3 regions of the Pokkaliibacter sp. MBI-7 genome follow, and region 1 is predicted to be linked to each of the others. Evidence: predicted binding sites of a transcription regulator. Region 1 holds the regulator's gene; each other region holds the start of a gene.
What was found. Region 1 encodes sigma-54, which starts transcription at its own class of promoters, with help from an activator protein. Its sites were predicted from a motif close to TGGCACNNNNNTTGCTNT; they were not measured.
Positions count from the first base shown of each region.

Region 2: atzF (allophanate hydrolase) is a predicted target of sigma-54. The motif match lies at 6,612-6,629, and genes of this name have one in related genera.
Region 3: QCD60_RS15820 (NarK family nitrate/nitrite MFS transporter) is a predicted target of sigma-54. The motif match lies at 8,872-8,889, and genes of this name have one in related genera.

Region 1 covers NZ_JARVTG010000001.1:833,382-843,742, forward strand. The annotation lists gene mlaE (lipid asymmetry maintenance ABC transporter permease subunit MlaE) at 1-362, opposite strand, end outside; gene QCD60_RS03710 (ATP-binding cassette domain-containing protein) at 375-1,172, opposite strand; gene QCD60_RS03715 (KpsF/GutQ family sugar-phosphate isomerase) at 1,530-2,501, shown strand; gene kdsC (3-deoxy-manno-octulosonate-8-phosphatase KdsC) at 2,521-3,048, shown strand; gene lptC (LPS export ABC transporter periplasmic protein LptC) at 3,077-3,640, shown strand; gene lptA (lipopolysaccharide transport periplasmic protein LptA) at 3,624-4,130, shown strand; gene lptB (LPS export ABC transporter ATP-binding protein) at 4,127-4,852, shown strand; gene QCD60_RS03740 (RNA polymerase factor sigma-54) at 4,930-6,402, shown strand; gene raiA (ribosome-associated translation inhibitor RaiA) at 6,506-6,814, shown strand; gene ptsN (PTS IIA-like nitrogen regulatory protein PtsN) at 6,824-7,288, shown strand; gene rapZ (RNase adapter RapZ) at 7,285-8,139, shown strand; gene QCD60_RS03760 (HPr family phosphocarrier protein) at 8,154-8,426, shown strand; gene mgtE (magnesium transporter) at 8,577-9,926, shown strand; gene yjgA (ribosome biogenesis factor YjgA) at 10,037-10,361, shown strand, end outside.
Region 2 covers NZ_JARVTG010000001.1:1,739,103-1,749,463, forward strand. The annotation lists gene QCD60_RS07795 (hypothetical protein) at 1-202, shown strand, start outside; gene QCD60_RS07800 (SDR family oxidoreductase) at 576-1,307, opposite strand; partial or broken gene QCD60_RS07805 (Fe-Mn family superoxide dismutase) at 1,413-2,039, opposite strand; gene QCD60_RS07810 (TetR/AcrR family transcriptional regulator) at 2,567-3,109, shown strand; gene QCD60_RS07815 (cyclophilin-like fold protein) at 3,169-3,510, opposite strand; gene QCD60_RS07820 (alpha/beta hydrolase) at 3,648-4,760, opposite strand; gene QCD60_RS07825 (NAD(P)-dependent alcohol dehydrogenase) at 4,787-5,836, opposite strand; gene atzF (allophanate hydrolase) at 6,672-8,486, shown strand; gene uca (urea carboxylase) at 8,508-10,361, shown strand, end outside.
Region 3 covers NZ_JARVTG010000001.1:3,570,518-3,580,878, reverse strand. The annotation lists gene QCD60_RS15850 (hybrid sensor histidine kinase/response regulator) at 1-807, opposite strand, end outside; gene QCD60_RS15845 (chemotaxis protein CheW) at 961-1,632, opposite strand; gene QCD60_RS15840 (CheR family methyltransferase) at 1,625-2,998, opposite strand; gene QCD60_RS15835 (chemotaxis protein CheW) at 2,995-3,570, opposite strand; gene QCD60_RS15830 (methyl-accepting chemotaxis protein) at 3,681-5,285, opposite strand; gene QCD60_RS15825 (bifunctional protein-serine/threonine kinase/phosphatase) at 5,439-7,181, opposite strand; gene QCD60_RS15820 (NarK family nitrate/nitrite MFS transporter) at 7,208-8,677, opposite strand; gene QCD60_RS15815 (EAL domain-containing protein) at 9,087-10,361, opposite strand, start outside.

The DNA of each region.
Region 1 (10,361 bases):
AATCCGATTTCAGCTGTCAGCGCTGACCCAGCCCGACCAGCAAACAACAGTGCAGCGACAACCGGAGCCAGCTCACGCGTCAAGGTGAGCGCTACCATTTGTCCAACAGCTTGCTCTGACCCGTAATCCACCAGAATGGTATAGCCCTGCAACCCCAGAACCATGCCGATAAACAAGGCAGACACGACAATGATGATCAACGACAGAACGCCGACAAAATAAAGCTGCCGGACTAACAGAGGAAACTGTACGCGCCAGTCAGGTGCAGCCACCAACGCTTGGTACATTGTCAGTCCGGATCGCCCCAATACCGTAAAGATATTGAGCGTGGACCGACCAACACCAGCCACCCAGTCAAGCATCTAACACACTCCTCAGCTAAATTGCTCGGCAACAGACATGGCAGGGTAATGAAAAGGTACGGGACCATCAGGCAGCCCCTGAATGAACTGTTTTACCTGCATCTGGTCAGTTGCCTGCAACTCCTCAGGAGTTCCCCGCGCCAGAACCTGACCATCAGCAACGACATAGACATAGTCCGCAATACTGAAGGTCTCCTGAATATCATGGGAGACGATGATTGCAGTGTGGCCCAGCGCCTTGTTCAGCTTACTGATCAGCTGCACGACTACCCCCATAGCAATGGGGTCTTGCCCGGCAAACGGCTCGTCATACATGACGATATCCGGGTCCAGCGCAATGGCACGTGCCAGCGCCACACGCCTTGCCATACCACCAGACAGCTCCGCTGGCATCAGCTCTGCGGCACCACGCAATCCGACTGCCTGCAATTTCAGCAGCACCAGATCACTGATCATGTCTTCGGGTAACTGAGTATGCACGCGCAGCGGGAAGGCAACATTTTCAAAAACGCTCAGGTCTGAAAACAATGCTCCAGACTGAAACAACATGCCCATCCGCGAACGCACGGCAAACAGCTGTTTACGGCTCATTCTGGCAATATTCTTGCCCGCAACTTCGATGGTGCCAGCATCGGGTTTGAGCTGCCCACCGATCAGCCGCAGCAGGGTCGTTTTTCCTGTACCACTTGGGCCCATGATGGCGGTAATTTTCCCCTGAGGGATATCAATGTTCACCTCATCATAAATAGCCCGCTCCCCCCGATAAAAACTCATGTCGCGAACGCGAACAATAACGTTATCAGACACCATAATCCCTCACTGGGCGGTCGGCGGTTTAAAAAAGCGCAAATCATAACATGATGCCTGCGCGACCAACATCCCGCATGAATGTTGCGTTTCAACTCGACCAGCCAACGACTGACGTATGCTAATCCAGGAGCCATGCTGATTCAGCCCGATGCTGTTATGGCCATCTGCATCGTCAACATCAACCCTCATATACAAACTGTTGCATTCGTCAGTAACACTGACGAAACCCCGGCAAACCGGCATACGTCTGAATATTCCCTGACAACTCTGCATGCGTAGCCACAGCGCAAAGCGTTTAGCATAAAAAAAATAATGCTATTATCGGCACCTATTTTGCTAATAACCGAGCTGGAGCGCATGAGTCACCCTCACGATTTCCTGGCAAGTGCACAACGCACCATTCGTATAGAAGCCGATGCAGTTGCTTCACTACAACAACAACTTGGCGAACACTTCAATGCAGCCTGCCAACTGATGCTGAGCTGCACAGGACGTGTCGTGGTCATCGGCATGGGCAAGTCAGGGCACATTGGCAATAAAATTGCTGCAACCCTGGCCAGCACCGGCACTCCCAGCTTTTTCGTGCACCCGGCAGAGGCCAGCCACGGCGATATGGGGATGATTACCACTGCGGACGTGGTATTGGCACTTTCAAACTCTGGCGAAACCCCAGAGGTTCTCAACCTCATCCCTCTGCTGAAGAGACTGCGAATCCCCCTGATCAGCATGACGGGGAATGCCAGCTCCAGCCTGGCAACAGCTGCTGATGTACACATTACCCTGAGTATTGATGAAGAGGCTTGCCCACTAGGCTTGGCACCGACCAGCAGCACGACCGTTGCGCTGGTCATGGGCGATGCACTGGCCGTTGCCCTACTCGAAGCGAGGGGGTTCACAGCAGAAGACTTCGCCTTCTCTCACCCTGGTGGCAGCCTGGGCCGGCGTTTGTTACTACGCGCGCGGGATCTCATGCATGGAGATGAACAGTTACCTCAGGTGAGTCCCGACACCCTGCTGCGCGACTCGTTGCTGGAAATTACACGTAAGGGCCTTGGCCTCACTACGGTAACAGACGAAAGCGGCCAACTCTGTGGCATCTTCACCGACGGCGACTTGCGTCGGGCACTAGACCAACGCCTGGACCTGCATTCGCTGCCCATCAGCGATGTCATGACACGTGGCTGCAAGACCATCAATCCGGAACTGCTGGCCGCTGAGGCGCTCAACCTGATGGAACAATGGAGTATTACCGCCCTGGTAGTCGTAGAGCAAAACAAACCGGTCGGCATTCTGCACATGCACGACCTGATCAAAGCGGGAGTAGTGTGACATGGCTCAGGAAAGCACTCTGGACTCACTGCTACTGCAACGCGCACAGCGAATCACCATGCTGATCATGGATGTCGACGGCGTTCTGACCGACGGTCGCCTGTATTTTGCTGAAGAGGGCTACGAGTTAAAAGCGTTCAACTCCCTTGATGGTCACGGCATCAAGATGCTGCACAAGGTGGGTATCAAAACAGCAATCATTACTGGCAGGCGCTCTGCTCTGGTAGCAAAACGAGCAAAGGATCTCGGCATTCACTTTTTATTTCAGGGCAGAGAAGACAAGCTGGACGCACTGGAAGAGCTGCGTCAGGAACATCAGATCGACATGGAAAACATTGCCTACATTGGTGATGACTGGCCAGACCTGCCGGTACTACGTCGTGTCGGACTGGCAGTGACAGTACCCAATGCCGCCCCTGCGCTGCAGCCCCACACCCACTACTGTTGCCAGCGCAACGGCGGCGAAGGCGCTGTCAGGGAGCTATGCGAGCTGATACTGACAGCACAGCAGAAGCTGTCGGCCTGCTTGCAACCCTATCTGGACTGAGTAAGAAGCAGAAAATGGGGGTGGACACATGTCCCTGAAGAACCGAGTTATCCTGATTCTGGCCTTCGTACTTATTGGGATTGCACTGCTGCGCTATGATCTGCGTGAGCCAGATCAGCCAGTACTCAGTCTGGAGGTGCTTGATGGCGAGAAAGCAGACTCCTACGCCACTGGCATCACCACTGAGCGCTTTGATCAAAACGGACAGCTGGCATCAAGCGTATTCTCACCACGCGTCGACCATTTTCAGTCGAAGGGGGTGAGCTTGTTACAGATGCCTGATATCCGCACCTGGTCCCAAGACGGAGAGTGGCATACCACGGCCAGAAATGGTCGTTACTATGATGCCGACGAACATATTGAACTGGAAAACAATGTTGTAATTGATCGCCAGCCACCACAAAACCCAATAACCATGGCAACAGAATGGCTGCGCATTGATTCACACCTTGAGCAAGCGTCAACAGATAGACCGGTGGTCATTACAGCCCCGGATGGCATTGCAGAGGCTACAGGCATGACTGCCGACTGGGCCAGCAACCGAGTAACCCTTCTCTCTCAGGTAAGAGCCACCTATGAAACAGCTCGTTAGACTCGCATTCGGCGCAGCCATACTCTTTCCGACTCTGGCCATGGCACTCCCTGAAGACCGGGAAAAACCTGTACACATCGTCTCTGATCAGGCGGTATTGGACGATGCCAAAGGTACCGTCACCTACACAGGGAACGTCAAGCTGACTCAGGGAACCCTGGAAATCAATGCAGACAAGGTCGTGCTGTATGTCGTCAACAACGAGCTGACCAAGGCCTTTGCATACGGCAAACCTGCGCACTACCAGCAATTACCCAGCCCGGATCAGCCCCTGACCCATGCCTACGGCCTGACTCTGGAATATGACCTGACCGCAGAGACAGTGACTGCCATTGAACAGGCAAAGCTGACTCAGAATCAGGACACTTTTACCGGCGAACGTATCACTTACGACATTACCAAACGCACGGTAAATGCATTCAGTGCTCAGGGCAGCAGTGGCAAGCGTGTTGAGATGATCCTGCAACCAAAGAAAAAAGCGACCCCATGAGCACATTACATGCACAACACCTGGCCAAAGCCTACAAGAAACGTCAGGTGGTCAAGGATGTATCCGTGAAGGTCAGTCGCGGCGAAATTGTTGGGTTACTTGGCCCAAATGGCGCGGGCAAAACCACCTGTTTTTATATGATTGTTGGCCTCGTTGCTTCAGACAAAGGCCGTATCCTGCTGGATGAGCAGGATCTCACCACTCTTCCTGTTCACGGCCGTGCACGAGCGGGAATTGGCTATCTACCGCAAGAAGCATCGATTTTCCGCAAGCTCAGCGTGAAGGACAACATCCTGGCGATCCTCGAAACCCGAGCAGAGCTGAGCAAGGCAAGTCGTCTGGAGCTTATGGAATCCTTGCTAAAAGAGTTCCACATTACGCACATTCGCGATAGTCTGGGCATGAGTTTGTCTGGCGGCGAGCGACGTCGGGTGGAAATTGCCAGGGCATTAGCCATGGAACCTGACTTCATTTTGCTGGATGAACCTTTTGCAGGTGTTGACCCGATATCCGTCAGTGACATTCAACAGATCATTCGTCATTTGAAGTCACGGGGCATTGGAGTGCTGATCACCGACCATAACGTCAGGGAAACCCTGTCGATTTGTGATCATGCCTATATTGTTAGCGATGGGACCATTCTCGCAGAGGGAGATGCCGATGCTATTCTTCAACATGAACAAGTACGGCAGGTCTATCTGGGCGAAAACTTCCGCTTTTGAGCAGCCCGGCATGGCGGCAATAACACGCCATTTTCAAGCCTGATCCGATGAGTCAAGAAGTATCTTCGTAGCCAAATATGAAACCCTCATTACAGCTGAAAATCGGTCAGCAGCTGACCATGACCCCGCAGTTGCAACAGGCTATTCGTCTGCTGCAGCTTTCCACTCTCGACCTGCAGCAAGAAATCCAGGATGCGCTGGACGGTAATCCGCTGCTTGAGGTCGAAGAAGAATTCGAACCTGCTGTTGCTGAAGAGCGTTACGAAACGGCTCTGAAAAACGAAAGTGCCAGCAGCAATAATGACAGCGAGCAGGAGACTGACAGCCAGTGGTCAGAAGATATTCCTGAAGAGCTGGCTGTCGATAGCAACTGGGAAGACACCTACTCCACACTGCCCAGTTCTTCATACGATAGCGAAGATGGTTACGACTTTGAATCACGAGCCACTGCAGGTGAAAGCCTGCAGGCTCATCTAGAATGGCAGCTCAATCTGACCCCGATGAGCGAACGTGATCAGTTGATTGCTTATACCCTGATCGACAGCATCAACACCGAAGGCTATCTGACCAGCTCTTTGGAAGAGTTGATGGAAAGCCTCAACGAAAACGATGACGAAGACCCTGTAGAAGAAGATGAGCTACTGATGGTTTTACACCATCTGCAGCAATTTGATCCTCCCGGGGTTGCTGCTCGCGACCTAGCTGAATGTCTGACTATCCAGTTGCGACAGCTACCTGTCGAGACACAGTGGCGACAACAGGCTCTGGACATCATTGCGCAGCACCTGAATCTGCTTGGCACCCGAGACTATGCAACCCTGATGCGTCGCACCCGTCTGAGCGAAGAAGAGCTGGCCGCCGTCATTCATTTGATACAGACCCTTAATCCTCGCCCTGGCGCCAGCATTACCTCTGGCGATTCGGAATATGTGATCCCCGATGTGGTTGTCAGCAAGAAAGAAGGTCAATGGCTCATTGAACTGAATCAGGATGCCATGCCCAGGTTGCGTATCAACAATAGCTACGCCAGTCTGATCAAGCGCGCAGACTCAAGTAGCGACAACACCTATCTGAAGAATCAGCTGCAAGAAGCACGCTGGTTTATCAAAAGCCTGCAAAGTCGCAACGACACCCTGCTCAAAGTAGCCACCAAGATTGTTGAATTTCAACTCGACTTCTTTGAAGAGGGCGAAGAAGCAATGCGCCCGATGGTCCTGGCAGACATTGCTCAGGCAGTGGAGATGCACGAGTCCACTATTTCTCGTGTCACAACCCAGAAGTTCATGCACACTCCACGTGGGGTGTTTGAACTGAAGTACTTCTTCTCCAGCCACGTCGGTACATCCGACGGTGGGGAAGCCTCCTCGACAGCAATTCGCGCCATAATCAAAAAGCTGATTGCCGAGGAGCCTCCGAAAAAGCCATTGAGTGATGCCAAGCTGGCTACCCTTCTGGAAGATCAGGGTATCAATGTGGCTCGTCGTACTGTGGCTAAATATCGCGAAGCTATGGGTATTGCCCCATCGAATGAGCGTAAACGTTTGGTTTAAAAGCTAAATTTTTTGACGCAAAAAAAATTTGACGAAGCCTGCAAGCATACGGCTATATTGAGATGCAACCAGCAAACATTCACCGGCAACTCAGGAGAGTGCTATGCAAATAAATATCACAGGCCATCAGCTGGAACTCACCCCTGCTCTCACTGATTACGTTCACAGCAAGCTACAAAAGCTGGAACGTCACTTTGACAACATCACCAACGTTCAAGTCACTCTAAGCGTGGAAAAAACCCGCCAGATCGCCGAAGCCAATGTTCATCTGGCAGGTGGCGAGCTGTTTGCCACCCATGAAAATGGTGATATGTATGCTGCAATTGACGGCCTGGTAGACAAACTGGATCGCCAGCTACTGAAGCATAAAGAAAAGCAAAAAGAACGCAGTCACGGCGTTACGGTACGTTAATCCTCACCTATGCAACTAAACCAACTTTTAACCCAGGCATGCACCATTGAAGGTGCAGCCTGGAGTAGCAAGAAGCGCGTACTGGAACAGGCCAGTGAACTACTGGCCAGCCAGTTCGACCATCTGGATGTTGACGCTATCTACAACGGCCTTCTGAGTAGAGAGCGACTAGGCAGTACAGGCCTGGGTGGCGGGATTGCGATCCCTCACTGCCGCTTACAGGACTGCGACAAGGTCACTGGCGCATTGATACATCTCAAAGACCCTGTCGACTTCGATGCTCGTGATAATCAGCCTGTCGATCTGATTTTCGTCCTGCTTGCTCCCGAAGAAGCTCATGACTCTCATCTGCAGGCATTAGCACGCGTTGCCGGGTTGTTGCAGGATGAAAGCAACCTGCAGCGCCTACGCCGAGCTGGCAGTGCAGAGGCCTTATATCAGACAGCACTGGATATAGCTGCTCAGACATCATGAAACTTTTTATCATCAGTGGTCGGTCAGGATCAGGAAAAAGTACAGCACTCAACGCGCTGGAGGATCTTGGCTACTACTGCATTGATAACCTGCCCGTCGACCTGCTGAAAGCACTGGTCGAGCAGGCTCAGAAGTCTCCCAGCCCTGAGCGTCAGAATATGGCTGTCAGCATTGACGCTCGCAACCTTCCCGGTGGTCTGGGCGATCTTCCAGTGCTATTGCAAGACATCCGCAACATGGGTGTCCACTGTGAAGTGATTTATCTGGATGCTGATGAAAGCATCCTCCTTCAGCGCTTCAGCGCCACCCGCCGTCGTCATCCGCTGACCAATGGACGCATCAGCCTCCAGGAAGCCATTCAGGAAGAGCGAAGACTGCTTCGCCCTATTTCCAACTGTGCCGATCTGACTATCGACACGACTCATATGACGCTGTACGACTTGCGCGATACGATCAAAGTGCGCGTTGCAGGCCGTGCACAGGAGCTGGCGGTATTATTTCTGTCGTTCGGATTTAAGCATGGCCTGCCACTGGATGCAGACCTGGTGTTTGATGTCCGCTGCCTGCCCAACCCACATTGGATTCCATCACTGCGTGGCTTCACAGGGCGTGAGCAACCTGTCATCGACTACCTGCAAAATGAGGCAGATGTGGGCAAGATGCTTGATGACCTGCGTAACTTGTTAGAAACTTGGCTACCATATTATGAACGCAACAATCGTGCCTATATGACGGTAGCCATAGGTTGTACAGGTGGCCAGCATCGCTCGGTTTATATGGTCGAGCAATTAGCCGCTTACTTCACTGCAACTCGGCATCACATCCAGACTCGGCACAGAGAGCTCGATTAACTTCAGGATGCGGCATGCGCGAAGAGAAAATTACGCTTATTAACAAATTGGGCTTGCATGCCAGAGCAACAGCTAAGCTGATCGGTGTGACCACCCGTTTTACCTGCCGGATCCAGATGGGCAAGATCGGCGGCAAGATGGTTGATGCCAAAAGCATCATGTCCGTTATGTTACTGGCGGCCAGCAACGGTACTGAACTCCAGTTCATGCTAGATGGCGAAGATGAGGCACAAGCCTGGGAAGCCATTGCCGCTATGATCAATGATCGGTTTGAAGAGGGAGAATAACCTCCCTAACCCACCAGCTGCTCTCCTCCACTCCTCAATCCCGTTGCCATTGCACTGGCATGAGCGGGATATTCAGATACTATTTCAGCAGTGATCTAGGAACTCAGCCTCTGTGCCCAGCGGTGCAGATCCGCACACCAGGAACGAGCTATGGCCCAGGCCCTGAACCACAGCCAGCTGGAATACCTCAATGCCGCGCTCAGCAGCGGTGAGCTACAACAGGTACGCCGAATGATGAACGGCGGCCTGAAACCCGCCGATGTTGCCCATCTTATCGAGTCTTCCCCACCTAAAATCCGTACCTTGTTATGGAATATGGTCGATCAGGACAACGAAGGGGAAGTCCTGCAATATCTGAGCTTCGACCTGCAGGAGAGTTTCCTGCGGGAAATGAACGCGGAAGAGCTCATTGCCGCCGTTGAGCACCTGGATATCGACGACCTGGCAGACATGCTGCAGCATCTGCCAAGCACGATCATCAGCGAAGTGTTGCGTTCGATGGATCAGCAGGACCGCGAACGTCTGGAACAGGTACTGTCCTACCCCGAGGACAGTGCCGGCGGGTTGATGAATACCGACACCATTACTGTTCGGGCGGATATCTCCATCGACACAGCGCTGCGATACCTGCGCTGGCACAGTGAGATCCCTGCTATGACAGACAGCCTGTTCGTGGTCAGCCGCAAAGATGTCTTTATCGGTATTCTGCCACTGACCCGCCTGCTGGTCAGCGACCCCAATATCAGTATTCGCGAGGTGATGATTACCGATACCATCACCATCCCTGCCACCATGCCTGACACCGAAGTTGCCAAACTATTCGAGCGGCACGATCTGGTATCAGCACCGGTGGTGGGAGATGACAATGTCCTGCTCGGACGTATCACAATCGATGACGTGGTTGATGTTATTCGCGAAGAATCGGACCACTCACTGATGAGCATGGCCGGCCTTGATGACGATGCGGATACCTTCTCCCCTACACTAAAAACCGCCAGACGCCGTGCCGTCTGGCTGGGTATCAATCTAATCACCGCATTCATCGCTTCAGCTGTCATCGGTATGTTTGAGGCGACCATTCAGAAAGTGGTAGCGCTTGCTGTGTTGATGCCCATCGTTGCGAGCATGGGCGGCATTGCAGGCAGCCAAACGCTCACCCTGATGATCCGCGGTCAGGCTCTGGGACAGGTAGAGCGCAGCAACATGGGCTGGCTGCTCAATCGCGAACTACTTGTCGGACTGCTCAACGGCGCATTATGGGCCATCGTCATCGCCTGCCTGGCCATGCTCTGGTTCAAGGACATCACAATTGGCCTCATCATCGCCAGCGCCATCATCATCAACCTGATCGCGGCCGCACTTTCTGGTACTATGTTGCCCCTTTTACTGAAGGCGTGGGGGATCGATCCCGCCCTGGCAGGAAGTGTAATCCTGACTACCATTACAGATGTGGTGGGGTTTATGTCCTTTCTCGGCCTGGCCACTATTTTCTACGCCTGATCGTATTTCCGCTCTGCAGCCCTGAGACGTTCAGCAGGACTCCTGCCAACGACACATCAACAGGCATCAGAAGAAATACAGTTCCCCACCCAGGTTTGACGGATAAGACAATGCGCTACAGCTGGCATAAAGACGACCAAGAAGACGAATTTGAAGGCCCGAGCAAGTCGGAACTGAAGCGCCAGAGCGAGGCTCTGCAGTCACTCGGCAAGCGTCTGACAGAGATGACCAACGAACAGCTAACCAAAGTGCCAATGAGCGACACTCTGGCCAAGGCTATCCTTGAGCACAAACGCCTCAAGCAGGGCGAGGCCATGCGCCGCCACCTGCAATACATTGGCAAGCTGATGCGTAGTGAAGATAACGAAGCCATCCAGAATGTAGTGGACCGCTTCGATGCCGGAAGCCAGGCTTACGTACAGCACTTCCATATGT
Region 2 (10,361 bases), 910 kb from region 1:
TGCAGTCCTTTTCGTTGTTGTCGGTGTGGTTCTGGGTACGCTGGCGTTTATTGGTGCCTCACTGATTTTTCTCGGTATCTTTGCCTTCTTCTTTGTCAGTCTTGCCTTTATGGTCGCCCCCTCGCTGCTGCCCTGGGTGCTGGGCATTCTGGCGCTGGTCTGGGTGATGCGGAAGAAAGACAAGGCACGCTCGCGTCACTGACGTTTCCCCCGCTATCCCGCTTTTTCTGCCAAGCGGCCAGCCGGAGTGTTCAGCTGTTTCCGGCCAGCCTTTTTAGCGGCTTCCTCTTTCATCACCCGAGTCCCCCTGCAAGCACAGTGACGACTGACTCCAGCAGAGTGATGCTTCATTGATGCACACCAGTGGGAATTGCCCGGTGAGCAGCCCCTCGGCTGCGCGAGTGAAGGGGCTTCCTTCACTATTGCCATGCGGCGCGCAGGTGACCAATAGGCCCTCAACGGTTCTCCGACGTGACCGCGCGGTTCGTTGAGGGTGTCCGGCATACAGAGAGGTTGGCCCGTTTCCGTTGCGGGATCAGCGAACGCATCACGAGTTCGCTATACGGGCACATCTGTCACCATTTATAGGGGCCGTGCCGGTCAAAAAAGCCACCGGTGGGTCCGTCGTCTCCGATCAGCGCATAATGCACGGAAGCTTCGGCACCGACCTCGACAGGCTGTGCTCCCGGCATGGTGATGTAGCGGGTTGCCGTCAGGCCGGGCTCAACTGCATTCACCTTAATACCCGACTCTTTCAGTTCGCGGGCCAGTTGAACGGTCAGCACATTCAGCACCGCTTTAGAGGCCGCATAAGAGGGCAGCGACACCTGATAATAGGGACTGGTTTCATCGGTCATTGTCCACAGCGATCCCAGGCTGCTGGTCACATTAACGATCCGCCCATGCCCGGAACGACGAATCAGTGGGAGAAATCGCTGAGTGGTGCGGAAAGTGCCGAATACATTCGTTTCAAATAGCGCAATCAGGTCCTGCACCGGCAATTCGCTCAAAGGACCGCGATCCACTGACATTCCGGCGTTGTTCACGAGAATGTCGAGACGACCGTAACGGGCATCGACAGTCTGTGCCGCCTGTTCAACGCTGACCTCATCGGTAATATCGAGCTGCACAGTTTCAACATCCAGCCCCATGGCCTTGAACTCCGCGACGACGCTCTGTCCTTTTTCCAGATTCCTGGCGCCGATAATGACCGCCACACCTTTCTCTGCGAGCTGGCGGGCTGTTTCCTTGCCAATTCCGTCAGTGGCGCCGGTTACAAGGGCAATGAGTGATGGGTTTTGCTTCATGGTTGTTCTTGGTTGATTTTCTGCGACAGGTAACTCTGGAGTGGCGTGTCCCGGCTGGCGAACTGCCAGCTCATCCATGAGATGGGTGGCAGATCACCGGTTCACTCAGGCGAAGTTGGCTTCGGCAAACGCCCAGTTGACCAGCTCATCGAGGAATACTTCGACGAACTTCTGCCGCAGATTGCGGTAGTCGATGTAGTAAGCGTGCTCCCACACATCCACGGTCAGCAACGCCTTTCCCTCGCCACTTTTCAGCGGCGTGCCGGCGGCACCGGTATTGAGAATATCCAGACTGCCGTCGGGCCTTTTGATCAGCTACGTCCAACCGGAACCGAAGTTGCCCACGGCGCTCTTGACGAAAGCCTCTTTGAAGGCGGCATAGCTGCCCCATCTGGCATCCAGCGCTGCGGCTAACGCGCCTGTGGGTTCTCCGCCGCCACTGGGCTTCATACAGTGCCAGAAGAAGGTATGGTTCCAGATCTGGGCTGCATTGTTGTAAATGCCGCCGCTGGAGGTCTTGATGATTTCCTCCAGCGTCTTTGTTTCGAACTCGGTGCCCTTCTGCAGATTGTTCAGGTTCGACACGTAGGCGGCGTGGTGCTTGTCGTGGTGATACTCGAGCGTCTCACGGCTGTAAAACGGAGCCAGGGCATCGAGCGGATACGGCAGAGGGGGTAGGTTCCATTGCGGGTTCCTCTCTAGAACAGTGGTTGCAGGGTAGCGGGCGGGAATTGCCTTGTGAGTCTCAATCCCAGGCCCTGATGGTGTCGGTTCACAACAGCGCGTGTGGCGTGCTGCAATGATTCATCAAGCGTTGCCAGTTACGGAAAGGCAAAAGCAGCGAGCTTCACTGCCGATGCGCTTCTTGTCTTACTGCCATTTCTGCTATTTCTGCCATTCCCATCAAAAACCGGAGAACAGCGGGCTGGCAGTGATAAGGCCGACAGGGCTATAAAAACAGACTTACAGTCGATCAATCAGGGTTTCCGACTTCGAGTCGGTTTTGTCAAGAGGATCGCGAACAGCATGGGGAGGCCGGAGGGTGCGTCGCTCCCGAGAGACGGCGTGAGTACCACGGGGCAGACTGTGTTGATTGAGTGCCGCGTTGAGCGATATGTGCCAGGCCCTCCTGTACATCGATAACCACCTAGCCATGAGAGAACCACTTAATGCCCCCCATTCAGCCCCCTCCAACCCAAGGTGCCGTCGCGCGAGTACGTAAGCCGCAGAAACGCGGCCTGCGGAGCGCGCAGAAGCTATTGGAAGCGGCTGCCTCGTTATTCGTGGAGAAAGGCTTTGACGAAACGAGCATCGACGAAATCGTCTTGCTCGCCGGTAGCGCCAAAGGAACGTTCTATCACCACTACGAATCCAAGCAGGCCCTGCTGATTGCGCTGCGGCAGCGTGTAGCTGAGCAGTACCAGACAGATATGGATGCCGTGCTGGCCGGGAACCAAAGCGATGATCTGCTGGAGAGGCTTGAGACCTGGGTTGGTGCTGCGTTCGATGCCTACATCAACATCGGGCCATTATACGAAGTCGTGTATGGCAACTATCCTGCGTCGCGATGGACCTCGGCGGATATGCCCTTTATGACTGATTTTGTTGCCCTGTTGCGGGAAGGGCATCAAAGGGGGATCTGGATCGTACAGGAGCCGCACCTGACAGCGACGTTCATTTACAGGGGAATACTGGGTGCAATAGATGACCTGATTCTGGAAGGTAAACCCATCGCGGGCGTCAAGCAGAGCATGGTCGCCGTGGTGCGTCACGCCGTTGGCCTGCAGAGCGCCTGCGGCTGATAACGGGTTCCCAGCATGCACAACGACACAGCTCCCTTCTGTTCTGCGCGAACTGCCCCTCAGTGTCGGAGAAATGCCACTCGCACGTCACCAGCGCCCAGTACCTGAGCCAGGCCGGCTGGATCGTCCACACGGCCCAGCCGGGTATAGGCATAAGGTGAACTGAAGGTCTGGTAGAAAACCACGATGGTGTGTTCGCCCCATAACAGAAGATCGCCGCTGTGAATCGTGCCGGGTCGGCTTGCATCCGTCGGCAGCGACCGTGGCAACGCCTTCTTCTTCTCGTTTCCGTTGAGCTCCTCCATTTCCAGCGTCAAAGGCAACAGGGTAGCGAAGGCGCGTGCGGCCGCGGTGTCCGCAAGGGTGATGGCGAAGCGGCGTTCACCGACTTTCATCCACATACGCGCATCCTCCGCTTTCCTGATCGCCGGCGCAGGGGCCGGCGCCACGGACCCTGCCGCCAGAGCGACAGGGTTTACGCACAGTGCAAGGCACATCAGCGACAGGCCCATTCGCAGACAGGCCAGGCGGCGCACTCTCAAGCCTGCGCCAGATGCTGATTAAAGAAGGACACCAGCTTGTCAAAGGGGATCACCTCAACCCGGTCGTACAGGTCGGTGTGAACCGCACCCGGAATGATCATGAGCTCCTTGGGCTCCGCCGCAGCGGCATAAGCGGTTTCGCTGAAGTAGCGCGAGTGTGCCTTTTCGCCATGAATCAACAGCAGAGGGCGCGGCGAAATTTCCTTGATGTAACTGAGGATCGGCATGTTCATGAACGACAGCGGCGTCGTCTGCGACCAGGAATTCCCGGAGTTCACGGCACGCTCATGGTAACCACGCTTGGTCATGTAGTAGTCGTGGTAATCGACCATGAACTGGGGTTCGCCCCCCTTCAGCACGTTGTAGGGTGGCTGGTAGGCCGGCGCGCCGCTCTCGGCATCCGCCCAGCGCTGGCGGCTCATGTGCTCCAGAGCCTGAGTACGCTGTTCAAGGGTGACGCTGTCGTTATACCCCTTCGACATCACGCGGGTCATATCGTACATGGTACTGGCCACCACGGCCTTGATACGCTTGTCCACTGCAGCCGCGTTCAGGGCCATGCCACCCCACCCGCAAATGCCGATGATGCCGATGCGTTCGCGGTCAACGTCAGGCTGCAACCCCAGAAAATCAACGGCTGCGCTGAAGTCTTCGGTATTGATGTCCGGCGATGCGACATTCCTTGGCTGGCCACCGCTTTCCCCAGTGTAAGAAGCATCGAAAGCCAGCGTGATGAATCCTCGCTCCGCCATGGTCTGTGCGTAGAGGCCTGATGACTGCTCCTTCACCGCGCCGAACGGTCCCCCAACGGCGAGCGCTGCCAGCTTACCATTGGCATTTTTAGGACTGTAAAGATCGCCCGCCAGGGTGATCCCATAGCGATTCGTGAAGCTGACCTTTTTGTGATCAACCTTATTGCTGCGCGGGAAGGTCTTGTCCCACTTATCACTGAGTTCCAGCGTCGACTGTGCAACAGCCTGCCCCGAGGCCAGCACCCCAACGCTCAACGCGGCGATGCTGGCACCGGTCATTTTCAGCACACTGCGACGCTCCGCATCATGCATATCCTGGCAGGCAACGGTGCTGCCCGTTTCATTGTGCTTGTTCATGTTGAATTCTCCAGATGAGTGGTCAGTTAAGCTGCGAGCGTGACGCTGTCGACCACGAAGCGGTATTTCACGTCGCCCTGCAGAAGGCGTTCGTAGGCGCTGTTGATCTGGTCGGCACGAATCAGTTCGATGTCGGAAACGATGTTGTGGGTGGCGCAGAAGTCGAGCATCTCCTGCGTTTCAGCGATGCCACCAATCATCGAGCCGGCCAGCGCGCGACGCTTGAATATCAGGTTGAATACCTCGGGTGATGGATGCGGTGTGGCAGGCGCACCTACCAACGTCAGCGTGCCATCCCGCTTCAGCAGCACAAGGTAGGCATCGAGGTCGTGGGCTGCCGCAACGGTATCGATAATGAGATCGAAACTCTTGGCATGAGCGGCCATTTCGTCAGCATTGCGTGACACGATCACCTCGTCCGCTCCCAATACCTTCGCTGCCTCACGCTTGGACTCGGAGGTAGTGAAGGCCACCACATGCGCTCCCATCGCATGGGCAAGCTTGACGCCCATATGACCCAGGCCACCGATGCCGACAATACCGACTTTCTTGCCTGGCCCTGCCTGCCAGTGGCGCAGCGGCGAATAGGTTGTAATGCCTGCGCACAGCAACGGCGCTACGGCAGCGAGTTGAGCCTGCGGGTGACGAATACGAAGCACATAGCGCTCGTGCACGACGATCTGTTGTGAGTAGCCCCCCTGCGTCCAGCCCGGGGCATCCGGCGTGGGGAAGTTGTAAGTGCCGACCATGCCGTCGCAGTAGTTCTCCAGACCGGAGTCACACTCCTCGCACTGCCTACAGCTATCGACGATGCAGCCGATGCCGACCAGATCGCCAACGTTGAAATGACCGACGTGAGGGCCGACGGCCGACACCCGTCCCACGATTTCGTGGCCAGGGACACACGGGAACTGTGTACCGGCCCACTCGGCGCGCACCTGATGCAGATCAGAATGACAGATACCGCAATAGGCAATGTCGATCTGAACGTCATGAGCTCCCGTCTCACGGCGGGTAATCTGCATGGGCTCAAGCGGCTTATCGCCGGCATAAGCACCGTAGGCATTTACTTTCACGGAACACTCCTTCAGTCGCTGGTCGACCACTGAGCGCTGCCATAGCCGTCAGGATTGCATCTCATCGGGCGTGGACAGTGCTTTACTGTTGCGTGAATTTTCATTCCGACGGGCGGACATCCGGTAGCAGAATCCTGCCGTTTGCTTGCCTGATCCACCGAACAATCTCAGCCCGGATGCCGAACCTTTGTCATCTATGGCATGTCATGGGTCAGCAAAAACAAAGGGGATTTCCATGCCTGCAGGCGAAGCACCTATGCCGGATACAGACCGGCCGTCAGCCACCCTTCGCACGGATTGAAAGGACGTTAGCGGCTGCAGAATCGCCGAAGAGGGTGACCTGCCAGCCGCGCTGGAATGCCTCCCGCTTTTCGACGCAAGCCGCCCACCGCAGTGTGCACAGGCATCGTCGTACCCCGCGTCGTTATTAAGGTGTGGGGAGAGAAGCACCTGTTTGCTGGCAAACAATCTGACACCGAGCGCTTCCCGCTCGGGACAATGAACCGCTGCAGCTCCCGAAATGGTTGCGCCTAAACACAGCGCGGCGGTCCATGTGGGCGGTGCAAGGCCGCCCTTTGCCCTGAGCGTCGCATTCAGTGTTTCAACACCGCTTGCCTGTGCCCTGATCCGGTTCATTAGCCGGGATATTCGACAGTTTTTGGTGCAGCCCGAGCGAACACAGCCCCCTGCCGTAACCCTCTCTCTTTTTTCCATTCCCTGTGCAGTGGATTGATCTCATTCAGCTTTTTTCCTTTTGTGCAGTGCAGGTGAGAAATGGCACAGGCCTTGCTGAATACCATCTTGAATACAAGATTGGATACCAAGGACTTTCACCATGCACATCGATCTGGGCTGGACCATCCAAGAGTGGCAGGACGCATACCGCAGCGCCGCTTTGACGCCGCGCGACGCCTTGCCTGCACTGCTGGCGCAGTATCCCGCCGACGACCCCGCCTGGATCAGTGTGATCACGCCAGCCCAGCTGCAGCAGCAACTGGAAGCGCTGGATACGCTGCTGGCCAGCGTCGGGGGCGACCTCAGCCAGCTGCCCCTGTACGGAGTGCCTTTCGCCGCCAAGGACAATATCGACTTCGCCGGTATTGCCACCACCGCGGCCTGCCCCGAATTCGCCTTTCTGCCCGAACAGGATGCCTTTGTGATTGCCCAGCTGCGCAAGGCCGGAGCGGTGCTGATGGGCAAAACCAATCTTGATCAGTTTGCCACCGGTCTGGTGGGCACCCGCTCGCCCTACGGCGAAGTGCCCAACAGCTTCAAACCGGAATACGTCAGTGGCGGCTCCAGTTCCGGCTCCGCGTCGGTGGTGGCCCGCGGTCTGGTGACCTTCTCACTGGGCACCGATACCGCCGGCTCCGGCCGCGTACCGGCTGGTTTCAATAACCTGGTCGGGCTGAAACCCACCCGCGGTGCGCTGAGTAACAGCGGGCTGGTGCCCGCCTGCAAAAGCATTGATTGCATCACCGTGTTCGCCTACAGCGTCGACGATGCCGCCAGCGTGCTGCAGGTCGCTGAAGCTTTTGACCCCCGTGATCCCTATTCCCGCGAGGCTGACCTGTCAGCGCCACGCAGCCTGCCAGCACAGCCGGTGTTCGGCATCCCTGCCAGTATCCCCTGGTTTGATGATCAGCAGGCCGAAGCCGCTTTCGCCGCCGCTAAACAGCAGCTGCTGGAGATGGGCATCACGTTCAAGGAGATCGACTTTAGCCCGCTGTTCGAGATGGCTGCGCTGCTGTACGAAGGCCCCTGGGTCGCCGAACGCATGGCCGCCGTCGACGACTTCTACCGCCAGCAGCCCGATGCCATCAACCCGGTGGTACGCGCCATCATCGAAAAGGCCGCTAACTTCACGGCGGTGGATACCTTCAAGGCCGAATACCGGCGCATGGAGCTGCTACGCATCGCCAATGACATCATCGGCAGTGTCGATGCCCTGTGTGTGCCTACCTCACCGACCATCTATACCCGTGAGCAGATGAAGCAGGAGCCGATCCTGTTCAACAGCCACTACGGCACCTTCACCAACTTCGTCAACTTCGCTGACTGGTGTGCGCTGGCACTGCCCGGCCCGTTACGTGCCGATGACCTGCCTGCGGGCATCACCCTGATTGCGCCGACCTGGCAGGACATTGCCCTGGTGGAGTTTGGCCGCCGCTGGCAGGCCTTCGCACCCTGGACCCGGGGCGCCACCGGTAAAGCCCTGCCCGTCACCGCCGCCCCTCGCCATGACACCCCCGCAGGCTGGATCCGGGTGGCCGTGGTCGGTGCTCATCTCAGTGGCATGCCGCTCAACACCCAGCTGATCGAGCGCCACGCCCTGCTCGCTGAACAGACCACCACCAGTGCTGACTACCGCCTGTTTGCCCTGCCCAACAGCACGCCGCCGAAACCCGGCCTGCTTAAGGTCGCCGCCGGTGAAGGCGCACCCATCAGCGTCGAGCTGTGGGACATGCCGCTGACGGCCTTTGGCTCCTTCGTCGGCCTGATTCCGCCACCGCTGGGGATTGGCAACCTGACCCTGGCCGATGGCCGTACGGTGAAAGGTTTTATCTGTGAACCCTGGGCCCTGCAGGGCGCCCGCGACATTACCGAGTTTGGCGGCTGGCGTGCCTACATCGCCAGCCTGAAGTCCTGAGCGGCGAAGGGGAGAAAGGCCATGTTCAACAAGATACTGATCGCCAACCGCGGCGAGATTGCGGTACGCATCATCCGTACCCTGCGCAGCATGGGTATTCACAGCGTGGCGGTGTACTCCGAAGCCGACCGCAACAGCCCCCATGTCACGCTGGCCGACGAAGCCATCTGCATCGGTGCGGCGGCCCCGTCAGAGAGCTATTTGCGCGGTGATGTCATTCTCGATGTGGCGCAGGAAACCGGTGTACAGGCCATCATCCCCGGCTACGGCTTCCTGTCAGAGAACGCCGAGTTTGCCGAGCAGTGCGAAGCCGCTGGCATCGTCTTTATTGGCCCTACTCCCGATCAGATTCGCCGTTTTGGCCTCAAACACACCTCACGTGAGCTGGCAGCTGCCGCAGGCGTTCCCCTGACGCCCGGCACCGGCCTGCTGAACAGTCTCGATGAAGCCCGCCACAGCGCGGCAGCGCTGGGTTATCCGGTGATGCTGAAAAGCACCGCAGGCGGTGGCGGCATCGGCCTGACCCGCTGCGCCAGTGAGGCCGAGCTGGTGGATGCCTATGAATCGGTACAGCGGCTGGGCAAGAGCTTCTTCAGCAACAGCGGGGTGTTTCTCGAGCGCTATGTGGACAATGCCCGCCATATCGAGGTGCAGATTTTCGGCGACGGCAAGGGTGAAGTCATCGCGTTGGGTGAGCGTGACTGCTCATTGCAGCGCCGCAACCAGAAGGTGGTGGAAGAAACCCCTGCCCCCGGCATCAATGCAGCCACCCGTAAAGCGCTGCTGGAGGCGGCAGTGTGTCTGGGCAAGAGCGTCCACTACCAGTCGGCAGGCACCGTTGAATTTATCTACGACACCGCCCGCGAAGCCTTCTACTTCCTTGAGGTCAACACCCGCCTGCAGGTGGAACACCCCATCACCGAGATGGTGACGGGCTTTGATCTGGTGCGCTGGATGGTGGAAATCGCCGCCGGACAGGCACCCGATTTTGCCACCCTCGCCGTGCAGCCACAGGGTGCCGCCATTGAAGTGCGCATCTATGCCGAAGACCCGGCGAAGAACTTTCAGCCGTCACCCGGTGTACTCACCGAAGTCAGCTTCCCCGACCATGTGCGTCTGGATGGCTGGATCAGCACCGGCGCCGAAGTTACCCCCCATTACGACCCGATGCTGGCCAAGCTGATTGTGCATGGCGCGACTCGCAACGAAGCGCTGATCCGCATGAATGAAGCGCTGGCGGCCACCCGTCTGAGCGGCATTGCCACCAATCTGGATTACCTGCGACAGGTGATTGCCGACGAGGTCTTCATGTCTGGCAAAGTCTCCACCCGCGCACTGGAAAGCTTTATCTATCAGCCACAGGTGCTGGAAGTACTCAGCCCCGGCACCTACACCACGGTGCAGGATTACCCCGGCCGTAAAGGGTACTGGGATATCGGTGTGCCGCCGTCCGGGCCGATGGATGACTATGCCTTCCGTCTGGCCAACCGCATCGTCGGCAATGCTGAATCTGCTGCCGGGCTGGAATGCACCATTATCGGCCCGACCCTGAAATTCCATCAGGACAGCGTCATCGCCCTCTGCGGTGCGGTCAGTGAGGCCATGCTGGACGAGCAGCAGGTGCCGTTCTGGCAACCGGTCAGCGTCCGCGCCGGGCAGGTGCTCAAGGTCGGCAAGGCCAGTCAGGGCTGCCGCAGCTATCTGGCCATTCGTGGTGGCTTCGATGTGCCGGTCTACCTCGGCAGTCGTGCCACCTTCGCCCTTGGCCAGTTTGGTGGCCATGCCGGGCGCCCATTGCGAACCGGTGACATGCTGCCCCTCGGCCGCCCTGCGCTGCCCGGTAATGTCGATGCGCCCGTCAGTGAACCCTGCGCC
Region 3 (10,361 bases), 2.7 Mb from region 1:
ACTGTCACGCAGATGCGTCAGCGTCTCTTCCAGCTGGGAGGCCAGTGATGCCACGCTACCTGTTTCCTGACTGTCATTAAGCAGGTTGGCCAGAGCGCGCTCCAGCGCGCCAAACTGGCGCTTCAGCCGCTGCATACCATCGATACGCGGGATCAGGGTATGGGAGCGCACCAGCGTCCGACTGGCCAGATCCAGCACGATATTGAGCTGCTCGGCAGATACGCGCAGAGCGCGGTCTGCTGTAGCGGACTTGCTGGCACGCGTCGACACGTCCGACTGCTCTGGCGACGCTGCCGGTATCTCTGCTGCGATAGCGCTTGCATTAGCAGGCTCGGCAGACAGCAGCAGGCTGTGGCTGATGTCGTCAAGGCTCGGCTCGACCAGCACAGGCTCAAGCAGTGCCGGCACCGCAGTGCCAGCAGCTGAATCAGCCGCCAGCAATCGCTGCAGCCCCTGCTGCACCTTTTCTGCCTGCGTGCTCAGGGCGTGCGGATCGGTATCGGGTTGCGCCAGACGCAGCAGCACATCGGTGCCCTGTAGCAGCTGATCAATATGCTCAGCTCCCAGTAGCAGCCTGTTTTCCTGCGCAGCGACCAGACAGTCTTCCATGACATGGGCTACCTCCACTCCAAGCGGCAGATCAACAATACGGGCAGCCCCCTTGAGCGAGTGCGCTGCACGCATGCAAGACTCCAGCAGGTCGGCCTGTTGCGGATTGCGCTCCAATGCCAGCAAGCCATCAGTCAAAACCGCCGTCTGTGTTTCAGCTTCCTGGCGAAACAGCTCCAGCATGATCGGATCAAGCATCAGTTATGCGCTCTTCCTTCAAAGGGTCCGGGTTCAACAGCCCGGCCATGACAAGGCAAAGGTAAATTCATTCAGCGTCGCGGTCACCGTATCTGCGTTGGCTTTGCCTCAACAACGCGGAGTGCCCCACTTGCAGCCGATAGTGGACAGCGGCTACGTCATATTGCGCGCCACGACCCGCAGCAACGCATCACTGTCGAGCAGGCGCAGGCTGTACTGGCGCCAGCGGACAATGGCTCGGGTACAGGGGCTGACCGCCTTGTCGGCACGATCATCACTCAGGTTCAGGCGCTGTACACCCAGCACTTCATCCACCGCGAAGGCGACCTTACCTTCTTCGTTACCGACCACCAGCAGACGGGGCCGCAGAGGTGCCCTGGCGCCACTGCGACGCGGCAACTCCAGCAACAGCGGCAACGACATGCTGACAAGCAGCGAGCCATCGACATTGACGATGCCCTCAATCGCCTGCGAACGCCGGTGCGGCAGGCTGTGCACCGGCAGAGGAGGTAATACCGTCGCCAGCGTCACCGTGGGCAACGCCAGCCACTCATCCCCCAGACGGAATACCAGCACCGACGTACCGCTGCTGCTGTCGTCGCTCTCCTCTGCGCCAGCCGTAAGCAGGTCACTGCCCTCCGTCAGCCCCTGCAGATCGTAACGGTCCAGCAACTGCACCGCCGCTTCAGCATAGACCGGGCAGTTATGGCAATGGATATGCTCCGCCAGCCGGGCGCAGGTGCGGTCACCGCGCACACCGATACGATTCCAGCAGTCGTCGATCTGTACTTCGCTGGAGAGCAAATGCTCCAGACGCTCAACCATGATGAGTCTCCATCATCCTTGCCCGCAAACGGCTGGCCGCCACGTGTTCGCCCTCGGCCTCCAGCAGAGCGGCCAGTTGCCCCAGCGCCTCGGTATGACGAGGTTGCAGATACAGCACTTTCCGATACCAGGACTGTGCCGCCAGACGATCACCGCCACTTTCTGCCAGTAATCCCAGCCAGTACAGTACCTGAGGCTGTTCGGCATGCTGCTGGTGCAACTGCCGGCACAGCACCAGCGCCCGACCGGTTTGTCCCTGATCTGCCAGCTGACGCACCTGTTGTAGCTGCAGTTCCAGTTCGCTGTGCGTGTCATTTGCCAGCGAGGCGTCGTGAGGTGGGTGTTGAATAGTGTGACCCGGCACCGCCGCTACAGGGCGTCTGACAACACTCCGCTCCTTGCCCTGTTTTGCAGCGTCTGCAGGTGTACTGTCGCCGTGGCTCCCGCCATGCCCTCCCGGCCAGCTGCGCAGGCGTTTTACCCCATCATCGCCATTCGGCACTGCGACGTTGACGGCCCCCCCTGTCAGCGCGCTGACTGTGCGGGCACGGCTTTCAGCAGTCTGTGGTTCAGGCTGGCTGCGGGCAAAAACAAAGGCCAGTGGCAGACCAAGCGGCTTCAGCCCCATCGCGGTCACTACGCTGGTTTCTGCTGGCCCGGAAAACAGCAGCCCGTCGTCACTGAGCATCGCCATCAGGCGGGACAACACCTGTTCCTGAGTGGCTCTGTCGAAGTAAATCAGCAAGTTGCGGCAAAAAATAATGTCATAGCTGGCACTGTTCATCGTCGCAGCGCTGTCGATGATGTTGCCCTGACGAAAGCTGACCTGCGCCAGCACCTGCGGTTGCAGCTGATAACCCGCCGCCGTTTCACTGAAATAGCGCTGACGAAAGCTCAGATGCTGACCACGAAAGGAGTTGCGGCTATAAAGCCCCAGTCTCGCCCGCTGCAACTGAATCTCGCTGATATCCATCGCTTCCACCTGAAAGCGCTCAGCAGCGATACCGGCATCGAGCAGTGCCATCACAATGGAGTACGGCTCCTCACCGGAGGAACAGGGCAGGCTGAGGATGCGCTGCGGACGCCTGGGCTGTTTACCCAGCCGCTGCCAGACCAGACGTGACAGTGCGGTGAATGACTCGCCATAGCGGAAGAACCAGGTCTCCGGCACCAGCAGGGCGTCCACCAGCGCCTTAACCTCTTCAGTCGAGCGTTGCAGCAGTTGCCAGTAGGCTTCCAGATCGGCCTGTCCTGCCTGTTGCTGGCGATAGCGCAAGATGCCTTCGACCACCGAGGCGCCAATGGAGTCGACATCAAGACCGATCAGCTCCTTGATGAAGCGAGCAAAGCGCAGATCAGCAATCACGATGACGTTTCTCCTGCTGCTGCCGACGGCGTCAGGGCCAGCAGTTTGTCAGCCGGAAACAGCAGGCTGTGAGCCTCTTCCGTCAGCAACCGCTGGATACTGACCCGTTGCACCAGACCACGCTCGTCACGACGCACCGGCCCGAGATAATCCTTTTCGCGCTGTTCCAGACCATGCTGGCTGAATTCGTGCACACCGCAGCGCAGGGTGGCAGTCGCCCGTTCCACCAGTACGCCAAACAATGGCGCACTGCTCTGTGCCATCTCGGCGCAGCCCTGTTGCTCTTCACGACCATAGCGGCTGAGCAGCAGGCGCGTACTGGTCAGGCGCCGGGCCGGTCGCCCCAGCGTCAGCGCACAAAGATCCAGTACCGGCACTACCTGATCATCATGAACAAAGATACCGGCGACCCAGTCAGGCATGCCCGCCAGCGGACGCAATGCAGGTACCGACAACACCTCGACGACACTGGCGACATCGCAGGCATAGCGTTCATCACCCAGCTGAAACAGCAGAAAAAGCCCACGTTGCTGCGCGCTACTGTCGCTGGCAACCTGTTGTACTTCACTCACGGCAGGCCTCTTCATTGCGGTATTTGCGGATAGGGTGGCCAGCGTTTCCCTGTTGGCCACCCTGCATGGCAGCGTGCTGCACCACTCTGCTACAAGTCACATACACGTGCTTATACCTTGAAGCGCGACACGCTGTTACGCAGACCGCTGGCCACCTGATTCATTTCATCAATGGTGAAGCTGGCCTGACGCAGGGAGTCCACTGTCTGGTTGGAGGCTTCGCTCAGCTGCACCAGTGCCTCGTTGATCTGCTCCGCACCGGTGGCCTGTGCCTGCATGCCTTCATTGACCATCAGGACGCGCGGTGCCAGTGCCTGGATCTGCTGGATCACCTGCGACAGCTGGTCGCCAATACGCTGCACTTCATACATGCCACGGCGCACCTCTTCCGAGAACTTGTCCATGCCCATCACCCCCGCCGATACCGCGGACTGGATTTCCCTCACCATCTGCTCGATATCGTAGGTGGCGACCGCCGTCTGATCGGCCAGTCGGCGTACCTGGGTGGCCACCACGGCGAAACCTTTGCCGTATTCGCCAGCCTTTTCGGCCTCGATAGCCGCATTGAGCGAAAGCAGGTTGGTCTGGTCGGCGACCTTGACGATAGTGGTCACCACCTGAGTGATACTGCCCGCCTTCTCGTTGAGTACGGCCAGCTTGGCGTTGACCAGCTCGGAGGCACTCATCACCTGATGCATGGTGTCTTCCATCCGCACCAGCCCCTGCTGCCCGGAATCCGCCAGCTGCGCGGCCTGTTCGGCTGAAACCGACACCTCGTTCATGGTCAGCACCAGCTCTTTGGAGGTAGCGGCAATCTCCCGCGAAGTGGCACCGATTTCGGTGGTCGTCCCGGCCGTTTCAGTAGCAGTAGCCTGCTGCTGCTTGGAGGTGGCCGCAATTTCATTGACCGCAGTAGCCACCTGTACCGCCGAACGCTGCGCCTGCGACACCAGCACCATCAGCTCTTCAGCCATGCCATTGAAGCCTTTTTCAATGGTGCCGAACTCATCCTCACGATTGAGCTGCAGACGGACAGTGAGGTTGCCTTCCTTCATCTGCTGGAAGGCAGCAAGGACATGATTGATGGGGCTCATGATGGCCCGCATCAGGCTCCAGCCCGACAGCAGCGCCACAGCGATCATGACCACCATCAGCGTCAGCATGGTGGTATTGGCCGTCGCCACCGCACTTTCGATACCGCTGACCGAGCTTTGTGACACTTCGCGGTTGTAGGCAATGATCTTGTTCAGGTTATCCCGGCCTTTCTGCCACAGTGGTCGTAATTGCTGAGCAATCAGCAGGTTAGCCTGGTCAGGCTGCTGACGGTCGAACAACGCCAGTACCTGGCTCTGTACCTGGCTGTAGTCATTCAGAATGGACAGAAAATCATCAAACTGGCGTCGGTCATCCTGCTCATCAATGGTTTTCTGATACTCCTGAACCAGCGATTTCAGGTTCTGCGTGTTATCGATAAAGGTAGCGCGATCCATCGGCAGCTCAGGCCGTACTTCCCGCACCAGCAGAAAGCTTTCGGTCCATGCCCCGCGAATCATGGTGCTGTAGTACATACCGGGAACCGAGTTGCTGCTGACCGTATCCACCCGGTGATTGATGGCCAGCATACGGCTATAAGAAATGACCACCATCAGCAGCATGATGGCCACCACAACAAGGAAGCTGGCCAGAATACGTTTACGCAGAGTCCAATTCTTCACAGCAGGGATTCCGTCGGGCAGGGAAAAAGGGAGGATCCACCGGGATCGCCTGAGGCTCGCCGGTAAAAACAATGTGACTAGGATAGACGCGGCAGGACTAAACGCTCAACCGCTTTGCGCATAGCAGAGGAGGATGACACCGGAAAGGTGTGTTCAGGTGCGGGAAAGCAGGCTCAGTAGCAGCATGACCAGCAGTATCGCGCTGATGATCTGCCAGAAACGCAGCGGATGGCGCTCAATCAGGGGTGCACGGAAGGTGCTGGCCTCCAGCGCCCGGTTGGGGACGCGGAAATCCTGCTCAAATTCAGACAATGCCGCATAACGGCTGGCTGGATTGGGCTGCAGCGCCTTGCGCAGGCAGGCATCCACCCAGGCCGGCAGATCTGCCCGATAGCGCCCCAGCGGAATATAGCACCAGTCGGCATAGCTGCGGCTTTTCAGTAACTGTTCGCGACTGCGTGAGGGATAGGGCAACTGGCCGGTGAGCATTTCATAGACCACCACCGCCAGTGAAAACAGATCGGCACGAAAGCTGGCTGGCTGACCAAACAGATACTCCGGCGCCACGTAGTCCACCGATCCCTGCGGCACGGCCTCCGCCTGCGGGGGTGCCACTTCCTGCAGGCCGGTGACAACCACGGTGCCCAGATCAATCACCTTGAGGACGCCGCTGCTGGTCAGCATCAGATTCTCCGGTTTCAGATCGCAGTGCACCATGTCCAGCCGCTGGAATGCGCGCAACGCGGTCACCATCTGCCCCAGCAACGGACGCACGGTCGCCAGTGAGGGCTGCGGATGATCATCAATCCACTGCCGCAGCGTCTGGCCACTGATCAGCTCGGCCAGATAATACATCCCGGTACGCGGCTGGGTACTGGCAGCCATGGCCAGCACCTGTTCATGCTGGAACTGGCGCCCGACCCACTCTTCCCGGGCAAAGCCCTGCAGATAGGCAAAGTCATCGGCGAAGTGACGGGACGGCACCTTCATTGCCCATTGCTGCCCGTCACGCTCATCTTCCACCCGATAGAGATGGGATCGCTGGCTGGCGTGCAGCACTTCCAGCACCCGATAGCCATCCAGTTTGTGTCCGACCTGCAATGCCGGTGGCACCGGCAGGCTGGCCAGCTGACGCTCGGCTTCCTCGCTGTCGGCGTGTGGCAGCTGCTCGACCTGCAGTAACAGGCAGCTGAGGTTATCATCACTGCCGGCCTGCAGCGCGCGTTCTGCCAGCCGCCGGGCCAGTGGTTCAAGATCACAGCCTGCCGCTTCATTCAGTGTTTGTGGCCAGTCAGATGAGGGCAGAAAAGCATGGACGCCATCGGTCGTCAGTACGAAGCCATCGCCCTCCTCCACCGTCAGACTGTGGTAATCCATCTGCAGGTGCGGATCACCGCCCATGGCCCGGTTAAGCACATCGCGCCCCTGCTGGCGCTGCAGATGATCGCGGGTCAGACACTCCAGCTGACCGCGTCGCCAGAGGTAGATGCGACTGTCGCCGATGTGGAATACATGGGCCGTCTGCGACCTGATCACCAGCAGTGACAAGGTGGTGAGCATGCTCTGCCCCTGCAGCCCCTGCTGGTACAGCCAGCTGTTGAGCCCTTCCAGCACCCGCACCACCGACTTTTTCACGCCCCAGGCGTCAGGGGTACTGAAGTAGTCATTAAGAAAGCTGGTCACGCAGGTCTGACTGGCCTGCGCGGCGCGGCCACTGCTGCTGACACCGTCACAGATCAGCGCGGCCATGCCTTTACCCAGCTCGGCACGGGTCTGCGGCATACGCAGAGCAAAGGCATCCTGATTCTCGGCTTTAAGCCCGGCGCTGGAGTAACCTCCGCAACGAACCTGCAAGGGCAACAACACGGCAGAAGGCAGGACGCTGACAGTGCTCATCGCGGCACTCCTTTCACAGCATGGGCTCAGCTGACGCGAATCAGCTGCACGGAACCGTCTTCACCCACTTCGGCGATTTCGCCACGGGGCTCTTCCATCATCAGCAGCACGGCAAAGCCCAGCAAGGCCGTGGCGGCAATCACGGAGAAAAACACCTGATAGCTGGTGACTGACAGAATGGTCAGATAGAACACCGAACCTACATTGCCGTAGGCGCCGGTCATCCCGGCAATCTGTCCGGTCAGGCGCCGCTTGATCAGCGGTACGACGGCAAATACTGCACCTTCGCCCGCCTGCACAAAGAACGAACAGGCCATGGCGGCAATCACCGCCACCACCAGCGGCCAGCTGCTGTCGATCATGGCCATCAGGAAATACCCCAGCGCCAGACCCAGTGTCAGCACCAGCAGGGTGATCTTGCGGCCAAAACGGTCACTCAGCCAGCCGCCGCCGGGGCGCGACATCAGATTCATGAAGGCATAGGCAGAAGCCACCAGCCCGGCCTTGACCGGATCAAGACCGAAAGTCTCCGAAAAGAACAACGGCAGCATCGACACCACCGCCAGCTCGGAACCAAAGGTAGCAAAGTACAACACGTTGAGTACCGCCACCTGCCTGAATTTATAGCGATGCAGCTCGGGCACCGGGGCCTTGAACAGATGCGCGTTGACCTGCCAGACCTTCCAGGCATCGAACAGATAGATTGCCACCAGCGCCCCATAGATGATTACCGCCGCTGTTTCACTCAGCAGGCTGACCCCCTGCGGTGACAGCTTCCAGGTCAGCAGGGCCAGAGCGGCATACATCGGCAGTTTCATGATCAGCAGCAGATAGAGATCACCCACACTGGTCACTTCCATGGCGGCGATTTGCTTCGGACGGAAATAGGTCGAGCCCTTGGGCGTATCGGTGACGTTCAGATACCAGACCACGCTGAACAGCAGACACAGGGCGCCGCTGATACCAATCGCATACCGCCAGCCATCGGCCCCACCGAACAGCAGTGCCAGCGTCGGCAGCACCATGGCCGCCGCGGCAGAGCCAAAGTTGCCCCAGCCACCGTAAATACCTTCAGCGGTGCCAAGTTCATGGGCAGGAAACCACTCACTGACCATACGGATACCAATAACGAAACCTGCCCCGATAAAGCCCAGCAGGAAGCGACCGAGAGCCGCCTGAGCAAAGTTATCGGCTAGGGCAAACATGAAGCAGGGAATGCTGGAGACCGCCAGCAGCAGGGCATAACTCAGACGCGGGCCATACTTGTCGGTGAGCATGCCGATGATGACCCGGGCCGGGATGGTCAGTGCCACGTTAAGGATCAGCAGGGTTTTCACCTCGGCCTTGCTCAGGCCCAGGCTGGATGCAATGGCTTCCAGCAAGGGCGCATGGTTGAACCACACCACGAAGGTCAGAAAGAAGGCGATCCAACTCAGGTGCAGGATTTTCATCTTGCCTCTGAAGGAGGCCAGATTGAAACGTTCAATCTTGTCCATGGTGCAGTCCTCTTCGCAAATCAGCTATATCAGTCTCAACTCGCAGATATCGCCCAACAAAAAAGGCGTTCGCTCCCGTCCGGTAATGCCGGCAGGAGAGAACGCCTTTGTTGGTCTCATCAGCCGTACAGGCAATCGGTGCTAACCGTTACCTGCCTCTGCTGTGAGGAAATATCTCATTGTGAAGTTGCAACCAAGCAAGACCCAGGCCAGAGCAGGAAAGCTGCTGTATTTTATGGCGTTAAGCTCTACAACAGTGCGCTGCCCGCGGCGCAATTTATAAATCACCACGGAGCAATGTTTGAGGCATCAGGGTACGGCTTATGAGGCGCCACGATGCAATATGAAGCACCGCACTGGCCTGCAGCGGCCAGACTGCCCCAAAAAGAGGCGCCCGACCCGCACGCCGTTAAGACGTCTGAGTGATGCCGCTCTGCTGTTGCCAGCGCTCCATGAAGAGGGTCACAACCAGCGGCTTGGCATACCGGTAGCCCTGCCCCATCGGGCACTGTTCGGCCACCAGAAACGCCGCCTGCTCATCGGTCTCAATCCCCTCTGCCACTACCTGCAGCCCCATGCTGCGGGCCATGGCCAGAATACCGCGAATGATACTTTCAGCCGCTTCCGACTCACCGATGGCACGGACGAAGGAGGTATCAATCTTCACCACCTGTACCGGCCAGTCTTTCAGTAACGACAGCGACGAGTAGCCGGTGCCGAAGTCATCCAGCGCCAGACCAATACCCAGCATGCGGAACTGGCGGATATTCTCACGCACCTGCTCGGTAGCCGACATCAGTGCGGTTTCGGTGATTTCCATTTCCAGCCGGCGGGGATCAATACCATAACGCACCACCAGCTCGTGGACCCGCTCGGCCACCGCCTGACGCTCAAGCTGCGCCGCCGACAGGTTGATGGACAAGCGTGGCAGATGAATCCCGGCCTGATCCAGCTCCTGCATATGGCGCAGGCTCTGCTCCAGAATCCAGTCACCCAGCAGCAGGATCAGATCACTGCCTTCGGCCAGAGGGACAAACTCATCCGGCCCGGCCTGATCCCAGCGCACCAGCACTTCGGCACCGACGATCTGTTCAGTCTGCAGATCCACCTGCGGCTGCAGCGTCAGCCACAACCCCTTGCTGTCATGATCCAGCGCCGAGCGCAGCGCCAGCTCCAGCATATTGCGCCGTCTGACCCGCTGGCTGAGGCTGATGTCGAAGAAGGCATAGCCACTCTTGCTTTCCTTGGCGGCATACATGGCCAGCTCGGCTGCCTGCACCAAAGGCGCACTGAGCATACCCGGCTCACGGAAGGTCAGCCCCAGACTGGCGCTGATGCTGATACGCTGACGTTCCCAGAAGTAGGGTTCCTGAATGACCTGCAGGATCTGCGTCGCCATCACCGCCAGCTCATTTTCGTCGCGACAGGAGTGAACGATAAAGGCGAACTCATCGCCCCCCAGACGGGCCAGCAGATCACCGCTGGGAAGAATGGCGCGGAAGCGGTTGGCCAGAGTGATGAGCAGTGCATCACCGGCAGGGTGCCCGAGGGTGTCGTTAAGCTCCTTGAAGCGGTCCAGATCCAGATAGATCAGAGACAGCGGTGCCGTTTCTTCATGAACCTGCTGCTCCAGCAGTTCCATAAACCACAGCCGGTTGGGCAGACGGGTCAGGGTGTCATGGCG